Regions from separate parts of the Comamonas sp. GB3 AK4-5 genome, predicted to be linked through region 1. Evidence: riboswitches for the same ligand, from Rfam matches in the RefSeq annotation. Region 1 holds a riboswitch; the other holds the start of a gene.
The links. Region 1 has a riboswitch for glycine ahead of ACA027_RS08910 (trimeric intracellular cation channel family protein). Riboswitches for the same ligand answer to the same signal wherever they lie in the genome.

Region 1 (7,060 bases):
AAACAGCCCGTGCAGCAGCACAGGCCAGGCGGAATACGCTTTTGGCCATTCCTGGCGGCAGCGAATGCAGAGCCTCAGGTGGATTTACCTGGCCCTGGCTTGAGAGCGCCTCTGGCGTTTCTTCAGCGCGCCCTACACTATTTGCACGCTCATCCAGTCAGCGCTTTGCAAAATATGGTGAAGGCCACACCAAAATCTGCTGCAGCGCAACACCGTTGGGGACATCAAAATCCCGCGCCAGGCACAACGCGTGATTGCGCCTGACCATCCATTCACCCCGGGCTTTCGCGCTGGATGAATGATTCAGGCATTGCCCTCTGCACAGCCGCACCGCATGCCTGTGCAGCGCGCCCTTTTTGTTTCATGCGCCCAGGCAAGGCCTGGGTGTGGTGCGCAGCGACACCCCCCATTGGCGCGCAGTCACCCGCAACAGCTGGCACACATGGGCAGGCGTGACCATGGCGGGCATACGCTTGCGGGTCAAAACGGGCTTGGGTGCAGTCTGTGTGCGCATGGTTAGCTCCTTTTCAAATAGCAGCAGGCCGGATGGGCCCGCCGCATGCTCACTTCTTGGTATAGATCTGGTCGAAGCTGCCGCCGTCGGCAAAGTGGTCCTTGTCAGCCTTGGTCCAGCCGCCGAAGGCCTTGTCTATGGTCACCAGCTCCAGCTTGGGAAACTGGCTGGCAAATTCGGCCGCCACCTTGGCGTCGGTGGGGCGGTAGAAGTTTTTGCCGGCAATGCGCTGGCCCTCGGGCGAGTACAGATACTTCAGGTATTCCTCGGCCACGGCGCGTGTGCCCTTTTTGTTGACCACCTTGTCGACCACGGCCACCGTGGGCTCGGCCAGGATGGACAGCGAAGGCGCCACGATCTGGAACTTCTCGGGGCCGAATTCCTTCAGCGCCAAAAAGGCTTCGTTCTCCCAGGCCAGCAGCACATCGCCCACGCCGCGCTGCACAAAGGTAATCGTCGAGCCACGCGCGCCGGTGTCCAGCACGGGCACGTTCTGGTAGAGCTTCTTCACAAAATCCTTGGCCTGGGCCTCACCGCCGTATTTGCGCTTGGCAAACTCCCAGGCCGCCAGATAGTTCCAGCGCGCGCCGCCGCTGGTCTTGGGGTTGGGGGTGATGACCTGCACGCCGGGCTTGATCAGGTCGTCCCAGTCCTTGAGCCCCTTGGGGTTGCCCTTTTTCACCAGAAACACAATGGTCGAGGTGTAGGGCGCGCTGTTGTGCGGCAGCTTGGTTTGCCAGTCGGCGGCCAGGTGGTTGCCGTTCTTGACCAGGGCATCCACATCGCCCGCCAAGGCCAGCGTGGCCACATCGGCGTCGATGCCGTCGATGATGGAGCGCGCCTGCTTGCCCGAGCCGCCATGCGACTGCTTGATGCTCACGTCCTGACCGGTCTTGGCCTTCCAGTATTTGGCAAAGGCCTGGTTGTATTCCACATACAGCTCACGCGTGGGGTCGTAGGAGACGTTGAGCAGCGTCACCGGCTGCTGCGCCAGTGCCGGCAGAGCGCCGAGGGTCAAGCCGGCCAACAGGCTGGCCAGCAGGGGAAACTTGATAAAGTGGCGGCGATTGGTCATTGAGGGTCTCGGTGGTTCTGGTTGCGTGGCAAACGGTTCTGAATCCCGTTGCTGCGCATTCTGAAACCCCATCCTCAAAACTGAAACCAATAAGATTTCAGTTTGTTATTACTCAAACATCCGAAGAATTTCCCCATAAGGATTCCCCATGGCACGTACCGTTCACTGCATCAAGCTCGGCCAAGACGCGGAAGGTCTGGACTTCCCCCCCTATCCCGGCGAACTGGGCAAGCGCATCTATGAAGGCGTGAGCAAGCAAGCCTGGGCCGACTGGCTCAAGCACCAGACCATGCTGGTCAACGAAAACCGCCTGAACCTGGCCGACGCCCGCGCCCGCCAATACCTGGCCCGCCAGATGGAAAACCATTTCTTTGGCAGCGGCGCAGACGCCGCAGCAGGCTACGTCCCGCCCAGCGCGTAATGCCATGAAGCGCTGAAGAAAGGGTTTCGCCCGGCGCGCCATCCCAGGCAGCACTTGCGGCTGACCCCACACAAAGCCCCTGCGCCAACGCCCTGGGGCTTTGTTGTATGGAAAGTTTTGCAGCGCAGCAAAACCACCTAGAATTCCAGATTCTCTGCGGGAGAGCGAGGCGGCCCCATGGCTGCCTCCGCCGAAGGCGCAAACTCCCATAATCGCTCAGGCCGAAGTACCGCAGAAAACATTCGCCAACTGGAGAGCAGCCCCGCGTGCCCATGCATGCACAGGGCTCACCGAAGGGGCAAGTGCCGCAGCACCAGGGCTGGGGCACGCAACTCTCAGGTACAAAGGACAGCGGGAGAGGCGCACCAGGCAGCGGACAAGGTTCCGGGCCTGGTTTTTTATTGATGGGCCTCAGCCATGCTGCCTTCCATTTCGCTGCTGGAGTCGTTCCAGCTGTCCAACATCACCGTCATGCTGGTGATCTATCTGATTGCCATCACGGCCGAAGCCATGTCGGGCGCCCTGGCCGCGGGCCGGCGCAATATGGACATTTTTGGCGTGGTCGTCATCGCCTTTGTCACCGCCCTGGGCGGCGGCACCATACGCGATATGGTGCTGGGCCATTACCCGATCGGCTGGACCCAGCACCCCGAATATGTCTATCTGGTGATCTCCGCCGGCCTGCTGACCACGGTGGTGGCACGCCACATGATCCGCCTCAAACAGGTGTTCCTGCTGCTGGACGCCATGGGCCTGATTGCCTTCTCGCTCATAGGCTGCAATGTGGCACTGGAGCTGGGCTACCCCACGGTGGTGGTCATCATGGCCGGTATGATCACCGGCATCAGCGGCGGCATTGTGCGTGACGTGCTGTGCAACCAGGTGCCGGTGGTGTTCCGCCGCGAGCTGTATGCCAGCGTCTCCCTCACCGTGTGCCTCCTGTTCCTGGGCCTGCGCGCGCTGGAGGTCAACTCCAATATCAGCACCCTGGTGTGCTTTGTCGGCGGGTTGATGTTCCGGCTGGCCGCCATCCGCTTTCACTGGCGCCTGCCCATGTTTTCTTACCAGCAGCGCTGGGAATAAGCTCCCCCCTGAGTCGCCTTCGGCGCCTTCCCCCAGGGGGACGCTGCCAGCGCGGCGGGGCGGCCCTTGCGCGGCAGCCTTGGTTTGAAGCCCGCCAGTTTTGTGCGCTGCGCCTTTGGGTTTACTCCCTCGCCCCTTTGGGGAGAGGGTGGGGGTGAGGGGCCCGCCCCCAAACACTGATACAGGTTTTTTTCCATGTCCGAACCGATGAGCCAGCTGCCTGATGGCACGCCCTATAACGGCACCGATCGTGTCTGTCTGCAGCAAACGCGCGAGGCGTTTCTGGCTGGCTGCGGTCTGCCAGCAGCCTGGGCGGGGCAGGCCCAGTGGCGAGTACTGGAAACCGGTTTTGGTGATGGCCTGAACTTTCTGGCCACCTGGGCCGCATGGCGGGCCGACCCGCAACGCCCGCGCCTACTGCATTTCACCGCGACAGAGACTTTTCCCGTCAGCGCTGCCGACCTGCTGCGTGCCGCACCGAGCGATCCGCAACTGCGCCCGCTGGCCGAGCAGCTGGCAGCGCGCTTTCACGGTCTGCTGCCCGGTGTGCACCGTCTCAGCTTTGAGAACGGGCAGGTACAGCTGACGCTGTGGGTGGGCGACACCCAGGCCATGCTGCGCCAGCAGACCACGGTGGCCGACAGCATGTATCTGCAGGCTGCACCGCCCAGCCCGGGCCCGGACACCCTCCCCAGTACCTGGGACGTTCACACCCTCAAGGCCCTGACCCGCCATTGCCGGCGCGGCACGCGGCTGGCGGCGGCAACCGTGGACGTAGACATGGGCCTAGGCAATGCACTGGCCCAATGCGGCTTTGCCCTGCAGCCCTCCGCCACGCCCTTGCTGCAAGCCTGCTTCAACCCGGCCTGGGAGCCACGTGTACGCGCACCACAGGGGCCGGCACCGGTCACGCAGCCAGGCACAGCACTGGTCATAGGCGCAGGCCTGGCCGGCAGTGCGGTAGCCCACAGCCTGGCGCTGCGCGGCTGGCAGGTGACGGTGCTGGCCGTGGGCGACGGCCCGGCCGATGGCGCCTCCGGCCTGCCTGCCGGCCTGTTCTGCCCCCATGTCTCGCCAGACGACAGCGTGCTCTCGCGCTTGTCGCGCAACGGCGTGCGCCAAACGCTGCAGCGCCTGCGCGATCTGTGCCATGAAGACGAGGACTGGGCCCCCAGCGGTGTGCTGGAGCATTGCACCGATGGCGGCACCGGCCTGCCCGCCCACTGGGCCGGCGGCCCGGGTGACGATTGGAGCCACGCTGCCAGCCCCGAGCAACTGGCCCGGGCCGGCCTGGCACCGGACACCGCGGCCTGTTGGCACCAACAGGCCGGCTGGGTGTGCCCGGCGCAGCTGGTACAAGCCCAGCTGAACCACCCGCTGATTCGCTTTCAGCCCCTGGCTACCGTGGCCCAGCTGCATCGCATGGCCAGCGGCCGCTGGCAGGCGCTGGACGCGCAAGGCCAACTGCTGGCCGAGGCCGACCTGGCCGTGCTGGCCTGCGGCCCGGCCACGGCCGCGCTGCTGCCCACCAACCTGGGCCTGCACTGGCCGCTGCAAGCCATACGCGGGCAAATCAGCTGGGGGCCACACACCGCAGACAATGCCACCGCCCTGCCGCCCTTTCCGGTCAATGGCAATGGCAATCTGGTGACCCACATCCCACTGCCGCAAGGGCCCAGCTGGGTCATGGGCTCCACCTTTGAGCGCGATGTGACGCAGCTGCCCATCAGCGCTGCCGACCAGGCCGCGGCCCATGCCGTCAACCATGGCAAGCTGTCCACGCTGCTGCCCGCCAGCGGCGCCGCCATGGCGCCCTGGTTCGACCCGCAAGACGCCCGCTGCCAGCCCACCTGGGGCCGGGTGCGCGTGGCCAGCCATGACCGCCTGCCCATTGCCGGCCCGGTGCTGGATGCCCAAGGCCAGGCATGCCCCGGCCTGTGGGCGCTCACGGCCCTGGGGGCGCGCGGGCTCACGCTGTCCGTGCTCTGCGCCGAGCTGCTGACCGCACGCCTGCATGGCGAGCCTCTGCCACTGGATGCCAAGCTGGCCCAGCACCTGGGCACGGAACGGCTGCACAAGCGCAGCGGCATAAAGCCTGCGGCTTGATGCCATCTTGATAGCGCGCCCTGCAATGGCTGCGCGGGCTTGATGGCGCAATTCCTACAGTGGCCCATCGCAACCACTGCGGCTGGCAGACCCAGCCGTTTCAGGGATATGAAGCCTGTCGCCATCCTCCAGCATGAAGCCTCGCAAGGCCCTGGCGTCTTGCTGGACCATCTGCAGCAGCAAGGCATTGCCTACCAGTTGATCCAGCCATGCACCGAAGGCCGTGCCCCCATCCATGCCCGTGACTACCGCGGCATTGTGGTGCTGGGCAGCAACCACTGCGCCAATGAAAACCTGCGCTGGATGGAGCAGGAACGCTGCCTGCTGCAGGACGCACTGGCCTGCGATGTACCGGTGCTGGGCCACTGCTTTGGCGCGCAAATGCTGGCCCGCGCCATGGGCGCCCGCGTCGGGCGCAACCCCTGCCCCAACATTGGCTGGGCACCGGTGTGGGTGACACAGCAGGCCCAGCAGCTGATGCAGCTGCCGCGCCAGGCCGTCATCTTCAACTGGCATTACGACACCTTCGAAATTCCCTGCGGCGCCCGCCGCACCATGTATGGCGCCTGGTGTCTGAACAAGGGCTTTGTCCATGGCCGCCATTGGGCGTTTCAAGGCCACCTGGAAGTGACCGAAGCCAGCGTGCGCGCCTGGTGCCACGAAGGCCACGAAGAGCTGCGACATGCCCATGGCCCCGCCGTGCAGCATGAAAGCCAGATCCTGGCGCAACTCCCCCTGCATATCGCCCAGTTGCACACCATGGCGCTGCGCACCTACAGCGCCTGGACCCGCCAGCTGGAACGACCCGCGCACATCCACCTGGGCCAGCACCGCCCCGCCTGGCCACAGGCCCAGGCATTGCCACCTTCCCCCAGCCTCCCAGACCCAGCGCTGCAATACCAGGCTCCGTTGGCCCGCCAGACCCGGGCTATTTTGGCCTGTGCAGCACATTGAGGCCCTGCAATCGGCAGCATGAAAAAAGCGGTACCACTTTTGGTGGTACCGCTTTTATTTTTCGCCGCTATCGCTTGCTATATCTACAAAGGCCGCTCATTTATCGCGAGCATGCCGACCTCTGTTCAGCTCAGCGCGCCTCGGGCGTGCGCACCAGGGTGCTTTTGCCGAACAGGCTTTCCACCAGGTCCACCACCAGCTCGGCGGTCTGGTTGCGGATGTCGAGTGCGGGGTTGAGCTCCACGATGTCGATGGAGGCCAGGCGGCCGGTGTCGGCAATCATTTCCATGCACAGCTGGGCCTCGCGGTAGTTGGGGCCGCCGCGCACGGTGGTGCCGGTGCCGGGCGCGATGTCGGGGTCCAGAAAGTCCACGTCAAAGCTCAGGTGCAGGTGTACATCGTCACCTTCAGGGCCGCTGAGGCCGGCCAGGGCGCGCAGCATGACTTCGCGCATGCCCAGCTCGTCCACGGCGCGCATGTCAAACACCTCCAGGCCCAGCTTCTGGATCATGCGTTTTTCCACATCGTCCACGCTGCGCAGGCCGATCTGGCAGATGGCACTGCCCTGCACCGCCGGCTTGGCGCCGGACATGGTGGCCAGCGGTTCCGGCCCATGGCCGCACAGGCTGGCCACGGGCATGCCGTGCAGATTGCCGGTGGGGCTGATGTCGGGCAGATTGCAGTCGGCATGGGCGTCCAGCCACAGCACGCGCAAACGCTTGCCCGTGGCACGGCAGTGGCGGGCCACGGCGCTGATGGAGCCGGTGGCCAGGGTGTGGTCGCCGCCCAGCATGATGGGCAGGTTGCCGGCCTGCAGCTGCTCCAGCACGGCGTCGTGCGTGGCCTGATTCCATGCCAGGCATTCGGCGTAATTGCGCAGGCCTTGCGCGTCGCGCTCGCTGCGGGG
Region 2 (7,060 bases), 910 kb from region 1:
GGCCATGTCTACTCGCCCTGCATTCTGGTGATGAACAAGGCCAGCTTCGACAAGCTCAGCGCGGCCGACAAGCAGGCTTTTGCCGAAGCCGCCAAAGTGGCCACCAAGGCCAACCGCGCCCGCGTGGACGAGGATGACGCCAAGGGCGTGGCCGAGTTGCGCGCCAAGGGTATGCAAGTGGTGGAGAACGTGGACAAGGCCAAGTTTGTGGCCGTGCTGGCCAAGACCAATGCCGAGTTTGAAAAGCAGTTCGGCAAGGCCAATATGGACCGCATCCGCGACTACAAGTGAGGACTGATGGCGGGGCACGGGGTCTTTCTTCCCTGTGCCCCGCCTGCTCTTTTTTCGCCCAGCGCCTCTGTTTTGATAGCTGCCCACGCAGACACGCCAAGCGCTTGCGACCTGTTTGACTGCACATCCATGAAAAACGCCCTGCTTTCCCTGGAGCGCTGGACCACGGCCTGCGCCATGGCCGGCGCCTGCGCCATGCTGGCCCTGGCCGCGCTGCTGGGCATGTTCCAGATCCTGATGCGCTTTGTACTGGAGCAGCCCGCAGAGTGGACCGAGGTGCTGATCCGCTTCAGCCTGATCTGGATGGTGTTTCTGGCCATTCCCATGGCCTTTCGCCAAGGTGCCATGGTCAGCGTGGATGTGCTGCACCGCTGGAGCCCGCCCCGTATACGCCGCCTGCTGGAATACCTGGTGTGCACGGCCTCGCTGCTGTTGATGGCGGTGCTGATGTACTGGGGCTGGGACTATGCCCAGCGCGGCAGCGTGCAAACCATGGCGGGGCTGGAATCGGTCTCCATGTTCTGGGCCTATGTGGCCGTGCCCGTGGGCGCCCTGTTCAGCGTGCCTGGGATTCTGGGCAATCTGCTCGATCCCCAACGCAACGAGCTGGAGACCGCGCAATGACCCCTGTGATGCTTCTCACCATGGTGGTCTGCTTTGCGCTGACCATCTCTGTGGCCGTCTCCATCGGCCTGGCCTCCATCTTCGGCATACAGGCCAGCGGCGCGCCCATGCTGATCTCGGCCAAGGAGATGTTCTCCGCCATCAACCGGTTTCCGCTGGCCGCCATTCCGTTTTTCATCCTGGCTGGCAATCTGATGGAAACCGGCGGCATTTCGCGCCGGTTGGTGGAGTTTGCCAAGAGCATTGTGGGCGGCGTGCAAGGCGGCCTGCCCATGACCTGCGTGCTTACCTGCATGATTTTTGCCGCGGTCTCGGGCTCGTCCGTGGCCACCACCTTTGCCATTGGCGCCATTTTGATTCCGGCCCTGATCAAGCATGGCTACCCCACCAGCTATGCGGCCGCGCTGCAGGCCACCAGCGCCGAGCTGGGCGTGATCATTCCGCCCTCCATCCCCATGATTCTGTACGGCGTCAGCGCCGAGGTCTCGATTGGCGAGCTCTTCATCGCCGGCTTTGGCCCCGGCATTTTGATCAGCCTGGCGCTGATGGCCTTTGTCTGGGCCTATTGCAAATACAAGGGCTGGGGCAAAAACGACGGCGTGGGTCGCATGCCTTTTGGCCGTGCCCTGCTGCAGGCCGGCTGGGCGCTGCTGATGCCCGTCATCATTCTGGGCGGCATTTACGGCGGGGTGTTCACGCCCACCGAGGCCTCGGCAGTGGCGGTCTTCTACGCCCTGGTGGTGGGCATGGGGATTTACCGCGAGATCAGGCCGCGCGATCTGTATGCCATCTTGCGCAAATCGGCCATGTCTTCGGCGGTGATCATGTTCATCATCGCCAACGCCGGCCTGTTTGCCTTTTTGATCACCCGCGCCGGCGTACCCGAGGCCATAGGCCATTGGCTGCAGCAGGTGCTGCAAAGCCCGGCCATGTTTTTGCTGGGGGTGAATGCGGCGCTGTTCATCATCGGCATGTTCATCGAAACCAGCGCCGCCATCATTGTGCTGGCCCCCATACTCGCCCCCGTGGCTGCGCATTTCGGTGTGGACCCGGTGCATTTTGGCCTGATCATGGTGGTGAATCTGGCCCTGGGCATGATCACCCCGCCCTTTGGCGTCAACCTGTTTGCGGCCTGCACGGTGGCCCGCATTTCGCTGGACCGCATCATTCACCACCTGCTGCCTTTTGTGGCGGTGATTTTGCTGTGCCTGATGGTGATTACCTATGTGCCTGGCATCTCCCTCGGCCTGCGTGATCTGGTTTATGGCAGATAACGCCAAGCAAGACTCTTCGTTTTCAGGCGCCCATACAGCGTCTCATGCGGTGTTGCTTGCCCTTGCCGTACAAATGTACTGTCATCGGGCGCGCGCCTAGCCTGAGACGCTGTCTGGGCGTTGGGGCTGTGTATTCCGCGCCCGCAGCGCTGCGGAGGCCCACTCCGGCACCCACTCCATCCCATCAGGATTTTTATGCTGGCGATGCCATCACGCCACGCACAGATCGGGTTGGCACAGCAAATGCTTCTGGATTTTTCCGCTGGTGGTCTTGGGCAGCTCCTGCACAAAGTGGTAGGCGCGTGGGCGCTTGTAGCCGGCCAGGCGATCGCCGTGAACCAGAAAGCCATCGAGCTGTTCGGCGGTGAGCGCCGCACCGGGCTTGGCCACCACATAGGCGGCCACCACCTGGCCCCAACGTGCGTCTTTCTCGCCCACCACCGCCGCTTCGAATACATCGGGGTGTTCGATCAAGGCGTCTTCCACCTCGCGCGGGTAGACGTTCTCGGCGCCGGAATTGATCATGTAGTCGATGCGGTCGCGTATCCACAGATAGCCGTCGCCATCGATATGACCCAGATCGCCCGTGTGGTACCAGCCATGGGCCAGGGCCTTGGCATTGGCCTCCGGGCGGTTCAGATAGCCAGCCATCATGCAGGGGCCTCGCACCAGGATTTCACCCACCTCGCCCACGGCGCAGGGCTCCAATGGGTCGCTGGGCGCACCGTCCTCACGCACGCGGGCCACCAGCAGGTCATGGTTCAACGAGGGCAGCCCGGCCGAGCCGGCGTGGCTCAGCTGTTCATGCGGGTACAGCACCGACATGCAAGGCCCCATCTCCGTGGTGCCAAAGACCTGCACCAGGCCCGAGCCCACCTGGCGCGTCCATTCGCGGATCAGGTGCGGGGCCATGGAGGCACCGCCGTATTCCACCAGCCGCAGCGATGTCAGCTGGCGCTGGGCCAGCGCGGGCTCGTTGAGCAGCATGGTGACCATGGTGGGCGCGGCAAAGAAAAACGTGACCTTTTCCTGCTCGATCAGGCGCAGGGCATCGGCCGCATCAAAGCGGCGCTGCAGCACCTGGGTGGCGCCCACCTGCAGCCGTGGCAAAAAGCTGGTGTGCAGCTCGGCCGTGTGATTGAGCGGCGCCAGGGACAGGCCCACATCCTCGCGGCGGAACTGCATCACCTGGTGCATCATGGCGTTGTGCGCCAGCTTGCTGCGGTGGGTGTGCAGCACGCCCTTGGGCCGGCCGGTGGTGCCGCTGGTGTACATCAGAATGCAGGGCTCATCCTCGCCCACCTGCACAGCGACCGGCGTCGCGGGCTGCGGGGCTGCCAACGCATCCAGGCGGGCCGTGGCAAAGCCGGGCGCCATATCCGGGTCGGCATAAATCCAGTGCGGCAGCTGCGGCAGCAGATCCCGGGCTTTTTCCACCACGGCCGCGCCCTCTTGCTCAAACACCAGGGCCTTGGCGCCACCGTCTTGCAAGATAAAGGCCAGCTCCTGGGCCGCCAGCCGATAGTTGATGGGATTGAAGATGGCGCCCAGCCGCGCCGCAGCCAGCAGGGTGAAGACAAAGGCCGGCGTGTTGTACAAAAACGCGGCCACCACATCGCCCCGGCCAATGCCCAGCTGCTGCAGGCCATGGGCATGGCGGTTGACTTCGGCGTCGAGCTGGGCATAGCTCCAGGCCCGGCGGCCCTGGGCATCCGAGACCACGATGGCCTCTTTGTGCGGCAGATAGCGCGCCGGCCAGGCCAGCGTATTGCCCAGTGTCAATGCACTGCGTTGGACCTGGCCTTGAGAAATTTTTTGTGTATTCACCAACTTCGTCTCCCTGAACTCTTCGAAATTGGTATCCGAGTATAGGGAGCGTTTCAGAGCGTTTGCATCTATGCATATGCCGACCGCCCCCCGCAAACACCCGGTAGGCGGCCGGCCAGCGCCCGGATATACTGCGCCGGATTCGTCAGGAGAGCGCACCCGGCCGCAGGCCCAGCTGGTGCCGCCGAAGGCGCAGGGGCAACCCCAAACGCTCAGGCAAAAGGACTGACAGCCGCCCGCCGCATTGCCTGCGGGCGTACCTTGTTGGAGAGAGACGCGGGTGGTGGCACCCCGTCCACCGAAGGAGCAACCCCAAGGCCCAGAGGCTGCGGGCGAATCTCTCAGGTAAAGCGGACAGCAGGGCCAGGCGCTGGTGGCAGAGCCACCGGCATTCCCATTGGCTTTGCATTCCACCTCCTTCATGACCGCTGCCACCACCGACTTGCTGACCACGCCGCTGCATGCCCTGCACCTTGAAAAGGGCGCGCGCATGGTGCCCTTTGCCGGTTATTCCATGCCGGTGCAATACCCCGCCGGCCTGATGGCCGAGCACAAACACACGCGCGAGGCGGCCGGCCTGTTCGATGTCTCCCACATGGGCCAGTTGCGCCTGGTGGGGCCGGACGCCGCCGCCGCACTGGAAGCCCTGATGCCCGTGGACGTGCAAGGCCTGGGCCTGCACAAGCAGCGCTATGGCCTGCTGCTCAACGAGGCCGGCGGCATTCTGGATGACCTGATGTTCGTCAACCGCGGCGAGGATCTGTTCCTCATCGTCAACGGCGCCTGCAAGCAGGCCGACATCGCCCATATCCAGCAGCACATAGGCCAGCGCTGCCAGGTCATCCCCATGCCCGAACAGGCCTTGCTGGCCCTGCAAGGCCCGCAGGCCGCGGCCGTGCTGCGCCGGGTGGCGCCTGCTGCGCTGGAGCTGGTGTTCATGACCGGCAAGGCCGTAGAGATTGCGGGCATCCCCTGCTACATCACCCGCAGCGGCTACACCGGCGAAGACGGTTTTGAAATCTCCGTGCCCGGCCAACAGGCCGAGTCCCTGGCCCGCTTGCTGCTGGCCCAGCCCGAGGTGGCGCCCATAGGCCTGGGCGCGCGCAACTCGCTGCGCCTGGAGGCCGGTCTGTGCCTGTATGGCAACGATATGGACACCGCAACCACGCCGGTGGAGGCCGCGCTAACCTGGGCCATTCAGAAAGTGCGCCGCAGCGGCGGTGCACGTGCCGGCGGTTTTCTGGGTGCCGATGCGGTGCTGGGCCAGCTCGATCACCCCAGCACCCTCACCCGCCGCCGCGTGGGCCTGATCGCCACCGAGCGCGTGCCTGTGCGCGAGCCGGCCGTGCTGGAAAACCTGGACGGCCAGCAGGTGGGCATCATCACCAGCGGCCTGCTCAGCCCCACACTGAACCAGCCCATTGCCCTGGGCTATGTGCAGCCCGACTATGCCGATGCCGACACCGAGCTGTTTGCCATGGTGCGCGGCAAGCCCGTGCCCATGAAGGTGGCGGCCACGCCATTTGTGCCTACCCGTTATCACCGCGGCTAACGCCCAAAGTACCCCAAAAAACCATAGCTGCCCATGCAGATGTGCTGCGCAACTGGCATAAAAACCTGCCGCAAAGCCTTGCTGCATGCGCTGCTGCCGCTACAGTCGCGTTCGACCTGTTCCCCCGCCCGCATGGTTGATGCGGTCGGTTTATGAGATTGCCAACTTCCCAACGGAGCCTGCCATGAGCATCAAGTTTTCCAAAGAGCATGAGTGGATCAACACCGCCGACACCAACGCCGCCGTGATCGGCATCACCGTCCACGCACAAGACGCGCTGGGTGATGTGGTGTTTGTGGACCTGCCCGAGGTCGGCGCCAGTTTCAATGCCGGTGATGTGGCCGGTGTGGTGGAGTCCGTCAAGGCCGCCGCCGATGTCTACATGCCCGTGACCGGTGAAATCGTGGAAGTCAACGAAGTCCTGCGCGCCGACCCTTCCCTGGCCAATACCGACCCGCTGGGCGCCGGCTGGTTCTTCAAGGTCAAGCTGGCCGATGTCTCGCAGCTGGATGGCCTGATGGAAGAGACCGCCTACAACGCTTTCGCCCAAAACAACTGAGCCGCATGATCGGCCCACACAAGGGCCGTTTTTGCATGCTCCCACAGTCACCATGCCTACCTCTTTGTATTTCGACGATCCCGACGAAGGCCTGTCACCCAGCACCAGCCACCCGGTTTTTGTGCGCGTGGCGGCCGACGATTTCTATTACGACTGCGGCGACGACTTCAGCCCCTTTGGCAACGATGACGGCAGCGACACCCTGGCCGCCTTGCAGGACTGGTACCAGGAGCAGGCCGGGGGCAAGCCTCCCCAGGTCATGGTGTTCTTGCGCCAGCATCTGAGCGACTGGGATCTGCCCGTGCCCGAAGACATGCTCTCGCGCGATGAAGCCGCCAAGGCCCAGTGGCTGGCCCAGGACGATATGCACCACCGCTATCTGCAGTCCGTCTGCCGCGCACGCGTGGCCGTGGCTTTTGGCCAGCTCAAGATTGCGGGCGCCATCGACGCCGATGTGCAGCAGCAAGCCCGGCTTGCCCTGGCCTGCCAGCAATGGCTGAACCAGGTGGCACGCCGCCAATACCCGGATTGGGAATACGCTGATCAGGACAGCCAGCGTCTGGCCCTGATGCATGGCGCGCTGGAGCACGCCAACGCGCCTTGAAAAAACCGGCCCTGCGCCACCCGGCACAGGGCCTTGCCATGCATGCCCCGCATGCAGCCCGCCAGTCACAGTGTTTGAGAACAGGTCCCTCCCATGCTGATGTCGCACCCCGCCCCCACCGCCTCACTTGCCTCGCTGGAAAACAGCGGCGAGTTCATTCCCCGCCATATAGCCATTTCGCCGCAGGACGAAGCCCATATGCTGTCCGTGATCGGCGAGGCCTCGCGCGAGGCGCTGATGGCCTCCATCGTGCCGGCCGCCATACGCCGCAGCCAGCCCATGCAGCTGCCGCCGGCCGTGACCGAGGCCCAGGCGCTGGCCGAACTCAA

Region 2: another riboswitch for glycine. It lies ahead of gcvT (glycine cleavage system aminomethyltransferase GcvT); the one in region 1 lies ahead of ACA027_RS08910 (trimeric intracellular cation channel family protein).

The regions. Positions count from the first base shown of each region.
Region 1 is NZ_CP166730.1:1,989,627-1,996,686, reverse strand. Features, by position in the region: gene ACA027_RS08925 (hypothetical protein) at 362-514, opposite strand; gene ACA027_RS08920 (sulfate ABC transporter substrate-binding protein) at 564-1,589, opposite strand; gene ACA027_RS08915 (oxidative damage protection protein) at 1,738-2,010, shown strand; glycine riboswitch at 2,158-2,252, shown strand; gene ACA027_RS08910 (trimeric intracellular cation channel family protein) at 2,428-3,093, shown strand; gene mnmC (FAD-dependent 5-carboxymethylaminomethyl-2-thiouridine(34) oxidoreductase MnmC) at 3,289-5,199, shown strand; gene ACA027_RS08900 (type 1 glutamine amidotransferase) at 5,308-6,153, shown strand; gene rocF (arginase) at 6,284-7,060, opposite strand, start outside.
Region 2 is NZ_CP166730.1:2,902,524-2,909,583, forward strand. Features, by position in the region: gene ACA027_RS13060 (TRAP transporter substrate-binding protein) at 1-291, shown strand, start outside; gene ACA027_RS13065 (TRAP transporter small permease) at 421-915, shown strand; gene ACA027_RS13070 (TRAP transporter large permease) at 912-2,189, shown strand; gene ACA027_RS13075 (fatty acid--CoA ligase) at 2,400-4,016, opposite strand; glycine riboswitch at 4,153-4,250, shown strand; glycine riboswitch at 4,271-4,384, shown strand; gene gcvT (glycine cleavage system aminomethyltransferase GcvT) at 4,438-5,568, shown strand; gene gcvH (glycine cleavage system protein GcvH) at 5,753-6,127, shown strand; gene ACA027_RS13090 (MolR family transcriptional regulator) at 6,180-6,731, shown strand; gene gcvP (aminomethyl-transferring glycine dehydrogenase) at 6,825-7,060, shown strand, end outside.